3 regions of the Tenacibaculum sp. IMCC1 genome follow, and region 1 is predicted to be linked to each of the others. Evidence: riboswitches for the same ligand, from Rfam matches in the RefSeq annotation. Region 1 holds a riboswitch; each other region holds the start of a gene.
The links. A riboswitch is a leader RNA that binds a small molecule or an ion and turns the genes downstream of it on or off. The one in region 1 is predicted to bind cobalamin.
Positions count from the first base shown of each region.

Region 2: another riboswitch for cobalamin. It lies ahead of ACXIHB_RS06685 (hypothetical protein); the one in region 1 lies ahead of metE (5-methyltetrahydropteroyltriglutamate--homocysteine S-methyltransferase).
Region 3: another riboswitch for cobalamin. It lies ahead of ACXIHB_RS02995 (TonB-dependent receptor plug domain-containing protein); the one in region 1 lies ahead of metE (5-methyltetrahydropteroyltriglutamate--homocysteine S-methyltransferase).

Region 1 is NZ_CM142818.1:1,558,743-1,562,927, forward strand. Features, by position in the region: gene ACXIHB_RS07255 (NAD(P)/FAD-dependent oxidoreductase) at 1-1,261, shown strand, start outside; gene ACXIHB_RS07260 (DJ-1/PfpI family protein) at 1,269-2,024, shown strand; cobalamin riboswitch at 2,137-2,323, shown strand; gene metE (5-methyltetrahydropteroyltriglutamate--homocysteine S-methyltransferase) at 2,510-4,185, shown strand, end outside.
Region 2 is NZ_CM142818.1:1,429,880-1,434,064, reverse strand. Features, by position in the region: gene asnB (asparagine synthase B) at 1-1,592, opposite strand, end outside; cobalamin riboswitch at 1,844-2,041, shown strand; gene ACXIHB_RS06685 (hypothetical protein) at 2,137-3,201, shown strand; gene ACXIHB_RS06680 (anthranilate synthase component I family protein) at 3,408-4,185, shown strand, end outside.
Region 3 is NZ_CM142818.1:622,338-626,522, forward strand. Features, by position in the region: gene ACXIHB_RS02990 (YncE family protein) at 1-266, opposite strand, end outside; gene ACXIHB_RS02995 (TonB-dependent receptor plug domain-containing protein) at 271-2,151, opposite strand; cobalamin riboswitch at 2,183-2,377, opposite strand; gene ACXIHB_RS03000 (ABC transporter substrate-binding protein) at 2,387-3,325, opposite strand; gene ACXIHB_RS03005 (bifunctional adenosylcobinamide kinase/adenosylcobinamide-phosphate guanylyltransferase) at 3,427-3,930, shown strand; gene cobT (nicotinate-nucleotide--dimethylbenzimidazole phosphoribosyltransferase) at 3,934-4,185, shown strand, end outside.

The DNA of each region.
Region 1 (4,185 bases):
AAAAATTGTCGTTGTTGGCGGCGGTTTTGCTGGGTTAGAACTTATAAAAGGGTTAGGAAATTCTGAAAATTATCAAATTATTTTAGTAGATAGTAATAACTATAATTTCTTTCCTCCTTTAATCTACCAAGTATCCACAGGTTTTATGGAACCTTCTGCAATTAGTTATCCATTCAGAAAAATTTTAAGAAAATTTAAAAATGCTCGTTTCCGTCTGGGTACTCTTGAAAAAGTTGTTCCAGAAGAAAATAAAATAGTGGTAAGTAATGGAGAAATAGCATATGATATCTTAGTAATGGCTACTGGTACAGAAAGTAATTTTTTCGGAAACAAAAACATTGAAAAGTACAGTTTACCAATGAAAACTATTAGTGACGCCTTGTCACTTAGAAATGTTATTTTAACTCGATTTGACCGTGCTACTAGAATTCACAATCCTGAAGAAAGAAAGAAGTGTTTAACTTTTGTTATCGCTGGTGCTGGTCCTACTGGGGTTGAACTTTCTGGTATTTTATCTGAAATTAAAACTTCAATTATCATAAAAGATTATCCAGAGTTAGATAAAAATGATTTTGGAGAAATTCATCTTATTGATGGTCAAAGCTCTGTATTAGCTCCAATGTCTAAAAGAGCACAAAAATATACCTCTAAAAAGTTAAGTGAACTCGGAGTAACATTAACGATGAACACCATGGTTAATGATTTTGATGGTGAAACTGTATATTTATCAAACGGAGAAGAAATACATACTAAAAACCTTATATGGGCTGCCGGTGTATCTGCTAAAACATTTGATGGTTTTTCAAAAGAAAGCTTTGGTGCTGGTAGAAGGTTAAAAACAAATCAGTTCAATCTAGTACATTCATATGATAATATTTATGCTTTAGGTGACTGTGCTTTGATTTTAGGAGATGAAAGCTATCCTAAAGGACATCCTCAATTAGCACAACCTGCATTACAACAAGCTAGAAACTTAGCTAAAAACCTTTCTAGAAAAGATACAAACTGGAAAACTTTTCAATATAATGATAAAGGTTCATTAGCTATTATTGGAAGAAATAAGGCTGTATTAGATTTCCCAGGACAAAAACAATCATTAAAAGGTTTTGTTGCATGGTTAATTTGGATTTTTGTACATATTATGGGGCTTGTAAACTTCAAAAACAAAGTAAGAACTCTATACAACTGGTTAGGCTATTACATATACAAAGACCAATATTTTAGAATGATTATTAAACCTACTCAAAGAGATACTAAATAAAATACGCATGAAAAATTTAAGCATTGTAGTAATACTACTTTTTACAATTATTACTGTTGGTTGTAATTCAGAAAAATCGAAAACCAATAAAAAAACAGAAGAAGTTGAACAAGTTGTATCTCCATCTGACACACTAACTAAACACCTAAAACCATTTAATCCTAATTTACCAACTATTGGACTTTTAATGTTTAATGGGGTTTTACAAGGAGAAGTTATAGCAACGTCAGATGTATTTGGAAAAGCAGATAAAGATGGCAAACAACTTTTTAATGTAGTAGCTATTGCTGAAACAGCTAAACCCATTACTACTGAAGAAGGAATGCATTTTGTTCCTGACTATACTTTTGAAAACTGTCCTAAACTAACGGCTTTGTTTGTACCAAGTGCTTACGACATGTATGCACAAGTACATAATAATAAAGTTGTAGATTTTATAAAAACAAAAAATCAAGAAACCCAATACACTGTTAGTAATTGTGCTGGAGCTAATTTAATTGGTAAATCTGGTATAGCAGATGGTCATAAAATTGTAACATGGATTGGCGGCGGTGAGCAACTACAAAAAGACTACCCAAATTTAAAAGTGCAAAACGACAGCTTGGTGACTTTTGTTAAAGACGGTAAGTTTTTATCTTCAAACGGAAATTTAGCAAGTTATATTTCAGCGTTAGAACTTCTCGAAATTATGACAAATACTGAACATAGAAAATTTGTTGAAAGCTATCTATACTTGGATCAACTTAAAAACTGGAAAAAATAAACATTAATTATAAATTTTCTTTTTCAAATATAAGCATCAATTTATTGGTGCTTTTTTTTATTACCAGTTCTAAAAAAATAATACATACATTTACCCCGATAAGTTCTTTACATACTTCATCAACCGAAAAGGTTTTACTTAACTGTAGATTAATAGGGAATCGTGTGCAAATCACGAACTGTCGCGCAACTGTAAGTAACACACCAAAAGTTTTTATCCTAGTATATCCACTGCCAAAAGCGGGAAGGATGATAAAAGCTGTTATAAGTCAGGAGACCTGCCTATTCGGATATTGACAATGCTTTCGCGATTTGAAGCTTTTGGGTCATACCGATGATATATTTTTAACGCACACTTTCTTTATGAAATGCTGTGCTTTTTTGGTATGTCATTATTTTTCCTCAAACATCTTATCGTTTTTAGCATTTCGAAGCATCTAAAAGAGCTTTTAAAATTAATGTTTAATTATAAAAGTTTAAAAGAAAATGCAAACGCACATTCTTGGCTATCCGCGTATTGGTAGCAACAGAGAACTCAAAAAAGCCTGCGAGCAATATTGGTCAGGCAAAACTAGTTTACAGGAACTTCTTGAAACAGGAAGAAATATCTGTCAACAAAATTGGAAAACACAACAAGAAGCAGGCATAGACCTTATTCCTTGTAATGATTTTTCTTATTATGATCAGGTGTTAGACATGACGCTTACTGTTGGAGCTATTCCTAAACGTTACAATGAAGTAATGTTAAAAACTTCAAATTCTGAACTTGACCTTTACTTTGCTATGGCAAGAGGATATCAAAAAGATGATCTTGATATCACTGCTATGGAAATGACTAAATGGTTTGACACCAATTACCATTATATCGTTCCTGAATTTTATAAAAATCAGGAATTCAAACTATTTTCTAACAAAATTGTTAATGAGTTTGTCGGAGCTAAACAAGCAGGGATTAATGCTAAGCCTGTAATTATTGGTTTGGTTAGCTACCTTCTTTTAGGTAAAGAAAAAGAAGAAGGTTTTGATAAATTAGATTTAGCCCCAAAACTACTCCCTGTGTATATTGAAATTCTCCAAGAACTTCAAACACAAGGTGCAGAATGGATTCAGTTTGACGAACCTTTTTTAGCATTAGATTTGAGTGAAAAAGCCAAAGAAACCTATCAATTTATCTATAATGAGATTAGAAAAAAGTTTCCTAAACTAAAGTTTATAGTTACTACTTATTTTGAAGGTTTAAAAGATAATCTTTCTTTAGCTAATACACTTCTTATAGACGCATTGCATATCGACTTAGTTCGTTGCGAAGAACAGCTAGATGATGTATTGAACACTCTTCCTAAAAATAGAATCTTATCGTTAGGTGTTGTAGATGGAAGAAACATTTGGAAAAATGACTTTGAAAAGTCATTACAGCTAATAAAAAAAGTCACTGATAAGTTAGGTTCTGAAAAAACCTTTATTGCTTCTTCTTGTTCTTTGTTGCATTCTCCTTGTGATTTAGATTTAGAGATCTCTCTTGACACTGACATTAAACAATGGCTTTCTTTTGCTAAACAAAAACTTACCGAAGTAAGCTTATTAAAAGAGTTATCTGAAAACACTAGTGATGAAAATATTTTAAATGCTTATGAAGAAAATAAAAAAGCTATTGCCAATAGAAAATCTTCAGCATTAATCCATCATAACGATGTAAAACTACGTGTTGATTCCATTAACGAAACAGATTCTAGAAGAAAAAATAGTTTTTTAATTCGTAAAGAAGCACAAGAAAAAGTATTGAATTTACCGCTATTCCCTACTACAACCATTGGTTCCTTCCCTCAAACTAAAGAAGTAAGAAGCTGGAGAGCTCAATTTAAAAAAGGTATCTTAAGTAGTGAAGATTACAAGTATTTGCTAAAAGAAGAAACTCAAAAAACCATTCAATGGCAAGAAAAAATAGGGTTAGATGTATTAGTTCATGGTGAGTATGAGCGAAACGATATGGTAGAGTATTTTGGTGAACAACTTGCTGGAGTTACATTTACTAAAAAAGGTTGGGTTCAAAGTTATGGTAGTCGTTGTGTAAAACCTCCTATTATTTATGGGGATGTATACAGACCACACCCAATGACTGTTTATTGGTCACAATACGCACAATCTTTAACTGACAAATGGGT
Region 2 (4,185 bases), 130 kb from region 1:
TCCCAAGCCAGTGCAGTAGGAGTGCTACAAGCAATTGAAGGCACAGACGGAACTGTTAAAGCAGCAGTTTCACTTGGAAAATGCTCTTCAAATATTGAACGATAATAGTATTCTTCTTTAGCTCTTGGTGTTTGTGTAGGAAAGCGATGTGGAGCATTTGCCATCATTTTGTCAGTAATAGCAGCTTCTACAACTTCCTTTAAGGTGTCAATCCAGTTGTAGCCAACTCCGTCAGAAAATTGTTCTTTTTGTCTCCAAGCTACTTCTTTTGGTAAATAGCTCTCAAAAGCTTTACGTAACACCCATTTTTCCATACGTTCACCATTAATCATTTTGTCTTCTGGGTTAATACGCATTGCTACATCCATAAATTCTTTATCTAAAAATGGTACACGACCTTCAATTCCCCAAGCCATTAAGCTTTTATTGGCGCGTAAACAATCGTATTGATACAATTTATCTAATTTTCGTACAGTTTCTTTATGGAATTCTTCTGCATTAGGGGCTTTATGGAAGTATAAATATCCTCCAAAAAGTTCATCAGCACCTTCGCCAGATAAGACCATTTTTATTCCCATAGATTTAATAACACGTGCCATTAAATACATTGGAGTAGAGGCACGAACTGTTGTAATATCGTAAGTTTCCAGGTTGTAAATAACATCTTTTATTGCGTCTAAGCCTTCTTGAATAGTAAAGGTTATTTCATGATGAATAGTATCAATATATTCCGATACTTTTTTAGCTGCAGCTAAATCAGGTGAGCCTTCTAAACCAATAGAAAATGAATGTAATTGCGGATACCAAGCAGCATCTTTATCACCAGATTCTACGCGTTTAGCAGCATATTTTTTTGCAATAGCAGAGGTGATGGAAGAATCCAATCCACCAGAAAGTAATACTCCATAAGGTACATCACTCATTAGTTGCCTATGAACAGCGGCTTCTAAAGCATCGCGAACTTCATCTATGGAGGTCTTATTGTCTTTCACAGCTTCGTATTCCATCCAATCACGAGAATACCATTTTTGTAATCCGTCTTCACGCGTATAATAGTGTCCTGGAGGAAAAATTTCGATTTTGTTACAAACTCCTTCTAGCGCTTTTAACTCAGAGGCCACATAAAAAGTTCCGTGTTTATCCCATCCCATGTATAAAGGGATAATTCCCATATGGTCACGAGCTACTAAATATTCATCTGTAATTGAATCGTACACAGCAAAACCAAAAATCCCGTTTAAATCATCTAAAAACTCAACTCCCTTTTCTTTGTATAAAGCTAAGATAACCTCACAATCAGATTTAGTTAAAAACTCATGTTGTTCCTTAAGTTGTTTTCTTATTTCTTTATGATTATATATTTCTCCATTAGCAGCTAAGACAAATCTACGGTCATGGCTAAATAGAGGTTGTTGTCCAGAGGCAGGATCAACAATTGCTAGTCGCTCATGTGCCATAATTGTTTTTTCATCGCTATAAATTCCACTCCAGTCTGGACCTCTATGGCGAACTTTCTTAGCCATTTCTAATAATTGAGGTCTTAATTTATCTGAAGATTGTTTTAAATCAAACGCACATACAATTCCACACATAATTTTAATTTTATTGTTTATTATAATGCAAATAACTGAATGATGTTTTTATTTTTAAACAATTATGCTTTTTTTGGTTATATATTGTAACTTTAAAAGTTGAAAAACATATTTTAATTAACTTTAATTTGCGTTTTAAGCTATTATTATTCTACTTTTTAATTATTCTTATAACAATTATGAGAGTTTACTTTTATCGAAAAAGAAGGAAGTATAATTTTAACAGTAAAATTAGTGTTTCTTTCCTACGACTAAAATATATTTGCCGCGGTTTTTCTTTATTGTAAAGAAAATTAAAAGGGAATTAGGTGAGAATCCTAAACTGTACCCGCAACTGTAAACTTAGTCTATTAAAATTATAGATACTTGTTATTTCTTACGCCACTGTTTTTACGGGAAGGTAGTAGCAAGATGTTAGTCAGGAGACCTGCCAAAATTTAATTCATTGCTTTTCTTTCGGGTTAAAAGAAGAAGCAGTAAAGAACATTTGAAATATAATGTTTGTATTTTTTTGTTTTCAGAAACTTTAAATTTAATTATAATAATGATACGTAATTATAGTATTGTATTGGTATGTTTAATATCAGTTTTTTTTTCATGTTCAAGTGATTCAACGAAACAAGAACCAACTCCAATTTATGATAATTCTTTTATACTAAGTTATGAGGGGGACAAAACAGTGGTAGGGCACTTAGATGAAAGTCAAGTTTTTACCCCAAATATATATGAGTCTCTAAATAAAAATTCAATATCTTTTACAAACTTTGAAAATAGTTTATTCATAGTGTCTCAAGACGGACCTAATTTTGTTACAAAATTAAACTTAAAAGATCTTGCAGAAGAAGTAACAGTGACTACATCTAAGGTAAGTAGCCCTTCGTACTTGGCCATGTACTCAGAAACTGATGGAGTAATCATTTCTACTGGTGGAAGAGGAAGACGAAGAACATATGATTTATCGTTTTTTAATGTAAGTGAAGGAGTTAAAGATAAAATTGATGGAGTTTCTTCAAAAGTATTGTTTTCAAAATCAGGAGTATTGGTAGATGGAGAAAACATATTGATTGCTGACGATAAAGAGTTGAAAGTATTAAATATCAAAGATAAGTCAATAAAAACCACAGTAATATTTGATGATGTAATTTCAGGAATCTTAAAAGATAAAAACAATAAAATTTGGATAGGAACTGAGAAAAGAGTTGGAGATGCTAAGTTTGTAAGTTTGACAACTGATTATGGTATTGATGAAACGGTTACATTAATAGGAGTGAATTTGTATAAGAATAGTATGCTTTCTGTAAGTGAATCAAGTAGTTATGTTTATTGGTCAGAAGTGTCAACAGGAGTGATTCACCGTTTTAACACAGAAACAAAAAAAGCAGAAGAATTTATTAATCCAACTACAGAAGGAATAATGCTTACAACTGTTATAAGAGAGCATCCTATTACAGAAAAAGTATATGTTTTAGGCGCAGAAGATTTTTTTGATACGGAAAAAAGTATACTTACTATATATAATGAAGATAAATCTGTTTTTAAAACTGTAAAAGGAATAGGTAACTCGCCAATAGATATTTTCTTCTCTAAAGAAGATTTTTCTGTAAATTAAGTATTGTTTATTTATTTTTAATACAAAAAAGTTTGTAAAATCAAAATCACTTTATACATTTGTAGCATAATGATAAAACAACAATTAAATAACTGGTGGTGGAAAACTCATAACTTACGTTAGTGAGACCATCTTGTTATATCTATAATACAACGAAAAGGCTTATCTCATGATAAGCCTTTTTTGTTTTTTACATATTAAATAAAATGAAAAAAATTACCTTTAAAACAATAGCAAAAAAACAATTGGCAGATATGATAACGCCAGTTAGCTTGTATTTAAGAACAAGAGACAAGTATGCGAATAGTTTGCTGTTAGAAAGTTCAGATTATCATAGTAAAGAAAATAGTTATTCGTTTTTGTGTATAGAACCTTTGATAACCATCAAGGCAGAAAATGATGAATTGTTATTGTCGTATCGAAAAGAAGAATTAGAAAGAGAGCCTATTCAAAGAAATTTTTATGAGAAGTTTGATGCGTATAGCAATGTTATTTCGATAAATTGTTCAGAGGAAATAAAATCATTTAATGGATTGTATGGTTATACAACTTTTGATGCGGTTCAATACTTTGAAAAAATTCAGTTAAAATCAAATAAAGCTCCTTCTGAAATTCCAGTATTACAGTATAGCTTTTTCCGATTTATTGTAGCAATCAATCATTTTAAAAATGAAATGATTTTGATAGAAAATATACCAGAAGGAGAAGAATCTCGATTATCAGAAATAGAAAACTTAGTAAACTCTCAATCTTTTGCTAAATATGACTTCGTTTTTGAAGGAGAAGAAACTTCGAATATCACGGATGAGGAATTTAAGCAAAGTGTAACAAAAGCAAAAGAACACTGTAAAAGAGGAGATGTTTTTCAGTTGGTTTTATCACGTCAATTTCAACAAAAATTTAAAGGAGATGAATTTAATGTGTACAGAGCATTACGCTCTATAAATCCTTCTCCATATTTATTCTATTTTGATTATGGAAGTT
Region 3 (4,185 bases), 940 kb from region 1:
TCTGTCTCAGAAAAAGCTATTGATTGAATTAACCCTCCTAACAAAGCTCCATTCTTACCTGCGTAGATAAAGTTTTGAGATTCAGTCAACTCTTTATTCACATAAGAAATAGATCCATCTTTGTTTTTAAATACACCTTCCGCACTTACAATAACACCATTATCGTACTTGTCTCTAATTACTTCAACTATTTTGTCCTCACTAGAACAAGAAGTAAGAACTATACTTACTAAAAAAAGCTGTAAAAGTAGTTTTGTTATTTTCATTGGTTTAAAATTTATAATTTAAATTGATATTAAAATTTGTTCCTGGCATAGGACGTAAATTTGAGAAATAATACACTTTATTAAATATATTATTTAGCGTAAACCCTATGGTTGGAAGCTTTGTTTGTTTTGTGGATAAGTTAAAATTTACTCCTGCATTTTGAACATTCACAGGATCTAATGAGTAAAAATCTAAGTTTGTTTCATTAGTATATACCTTACTTTGATGTAAGCTCTGTATAAAAAAGTTAAACCTTTTATAATTATAATTGATGTTAAAATTTAACAAATGCCCAGGTGCATAAGGAAGTGTTTTTTTTGTTTCTGTGTTTTCTGCCAAAGTAAATGTATAGTTAGAAGAAAAATCAATAATATGCTCCCCTATCTCTTTCTTATAACTTACAAAAGTTTCTACACCCTTATTTATTACATCGTTTACGTTTCTTGGTCTCCATAAATTACTACCTCCTGTTGGCAACCAAAGAATTTTATCATTAATATAGATATAAAATAATGTAGATGTTATGTTTAAGTTTTTCTTTTTAAAAGAAACTCCTAACTCCCCTTGTTTTGAGCTTTCAGGTATTAAATTTAGGTTTCCTACTATAGGCCAATACATTTCATTATAAGTAGGAACTCGATAATTTGTTGAAAAATTGGCTAGAATGTTTAATTGATTAGCTAATCTATATTCTCCTCCTACGAATAAAGACAGAGGCACATTAAAATCTGAATTAATTTCTTTTCTAACTTGTAAATTCGTTATTAATTTTTCAATAGGCTGATATTTAACACTACCTACAAACGCTACAGAATTTCTTTTTTTGGTATTAATATCTGTATTCTCACCATTAATGTTTTCATACATAGTTTTGTAATTAAACGATAAAACATTAGATGGTTTATAAGTTAAAGAGTGATTTAATAAAGCAGTTTTAGATTTACCAAATCTATAATTTTCAGCGTCTTTATTTCCGTAATACCTATATTCCTGCGTTAGGTAAGCTAAGTTTAGTTCTTGTTTAAACTGAGAAGAAAATGCATATTTCCACTGTAGTAAGTTTCTTTGATTAAAATCTTCATTTCGTTCACTTCCAGCAGACGGGTTCGGCAATCCATCAGAAAACAAACGATTTCCGTAGTAAGCAGTCGAATAAAATGTTAAAGAGTTTACAGGACTAAACTTATAACCTATGACAAAATTAATTCCGTAGTTTTTGTAATTACCATTTTCATTAGTTAGTAGGTTTCCATAATCATCTTTATACCGCTCATCAATATATGTGTAATCATTATCGGAATAATTAAACGTAGAAGCTAATTTTATACTCCACTTATCTGTTCCTACTGAGCTTTTAAAAAAATTAGACGTTGTATTGTAACTTCCGTAAGAAGTAAATAATTGAAATTTTTGATGCTCTTTAAACAACAATTCATCTTTCAAGTGTACCGTACCACCAATGGCACCAGAACCATATTCAGCACTATTTCCTCCACTTTGAACAATGATATTATCATTCAAGCTTGCAGATAATGAATTAAAATCTGTTTGTCCGCTTCCTACAGCATTAATGGGAATACCATTCCATAAAACCAACGTATTTGAAGCCGATGTTCCTCTAAAACGAGCGGTACTCACACCTCCATTTCCATAATCTCTAAAAGCTATTGGACTATTATATCGTAGAAGGTTTGTTAAGTTGATAGGGTTTTTTGTTTGTTCTTTAACTCCAATCTTTAATTCTTTTGTAGCAATGCGTTTTTTTTCTACATTTCTCTTCCCGTTAACTATTACCTCTTTTAATTTATTTACAGTTATAGTATCTTTTTGAGAAAAAAGATTAGTTGTAAAAAACAGTATAAATATTATTGTTATTTTCTTCATTATACATTAAACTTTTATCCCGAAAGTTTTAATTAAATTATAATAATTGGCAGGTCTCCTGGCTTGCGTCTTGTAACATACCTTCCCATTAAAAAAACAGTGGTTTGAGTATTTGTTACAAGCTTAATAGCTTACAGTTGCGGGAACAGCTTCGGTTTTGCACCGAATTCCCTTTTAATTCTCTTTAACAGATGATTAAAGAAAAACCAAAAATCACGGCAAATGTATAGTATTCTTATAAATTAGCAACCATCAAATCATGATAATTTGCGAATTTTGTTTGTAAGTTTTCTGGAAGGGTATAATAAGCTGGATGAATCATTTTTGCCAAACATTCAATTCCTTCCACCAAAGTACCAGCAGAAGATTGTGTAAACATGGCAAAGTCGGCAATATATACTTGTTTATTTTTTACCGCTCTTAAAGACGTCCATTCTTCTCTCTCTTCTAAAAACTTCATGTCTTCAAGTGTTCTATCAATTCCGTATCCGCAAGGAGCAATAATCAATACCTCTGGATCGTATTTTACTATTTTATCCCAAGAAATTACAATACTATCTCCTGATGGATGCGATAACAAATCAATTCCTCCAGCAAAACCTATTTGATGAGGAATCCAGTGCCCACAGTTAAACAACGGATCAACCCACTCTAACAACATCACACTTTTCGACTGGATTCTGTGTTCACGTTGTACATCCACAATATCATAAATACGTTTTTTCAATCCACTCACATACGCCTCTCCTACCGCTTCCTGCTTCATAGCTTTTGCAATAGTTAACGCATTCTCAAAAACGTCTTCTAAGGAATTGGGAGTAATAGATATTAATTCTGGAACCTTAGGCAATTTATACGCCGATTTTGCCACAGATTCTGTATCTATCTGGCAAACATCACATACATCTTGTGTAAAAACAATGTCGGGTGCGATACTTTCCAAAACAGGTTCATCCACATAATACAAGGTCTTTCCTTCTGCCTTGGTTTTAGAAAAAATAGCCGTTATTTCTTTACTCGTTAACACTTTTCCTTCCAACTTATATCGAACAGCTACTTCTTTTTCTTGTAAAGCTACTTCTGGACACTCAAAAGTAATTCCGTTTAAATAGTTCTGTAAGCCCATGTCATAAATCATTTGGGTTACTGCTGGCATAAAAGAAGATACTGTCATAATTCGTGGTTTTAGTTCAGCAAAAATAAACAGTTCTCTATTTTAATTTGTTTTTTATTAAAAATCTTTCCAATCTTTGTGTCAATATAAAATACGATTTCATGATATATTATATCTCAGGAGGTGAACGCTCAGGTAAAAGTAGCTATGCTCAAAAGCTAGCCGAATCTTTATCTGACACCCCTATTTACCTAGCCACTTCTCGTATTTGGGATGACAATTTTCAGCAACGAGTTGACAGACATGTTGCTGATAGAGATGAACGCTGGACCACTGTTGAAGAGGAAAAATGGTTAAGCAACGTGATTGCTGAAAAACAAACGGTGGTTATCGATTGTGTAACGCTGTGGCTAACGAACTTCTTTGTAGACACAAAATATGATATTGAAAAAGCATTAGAAATCGCCAAAGAAGAAATCAATAAACTGGTAGAAATTGATGCCAATATTATCATCATTTCCAATGAAATTGGTATGGGATTACATGCCAACTCCGAATCTGGTAGAAAATTTACACAACTACAAGGCTGGACGAACCAACACATAGCTAAACTAGCTGATAAAGCTACTTTTATGGTATCTGGACTTCCTTTAACTTTAAAATAACACATGACAACAACAATAACTCCCCTATCAAAAGATTTACAGAACGAACTTCAAGAAGAAATCAACTTCAAAACCAAGCCAATTGGTGCTTTAGGGAGTTTAGAAAAAATCGCCATGCAAATTGGTTTAATTCAAAATACCACTACACCTGTACTCTCAAAACCTACTATTATGGTTTTTGCAGGAGATCATGGAATTGCTACCACAGGAAAAGTGAGTCCGTACCCACAAGAGGTTACGCAACAAATGGTGTTT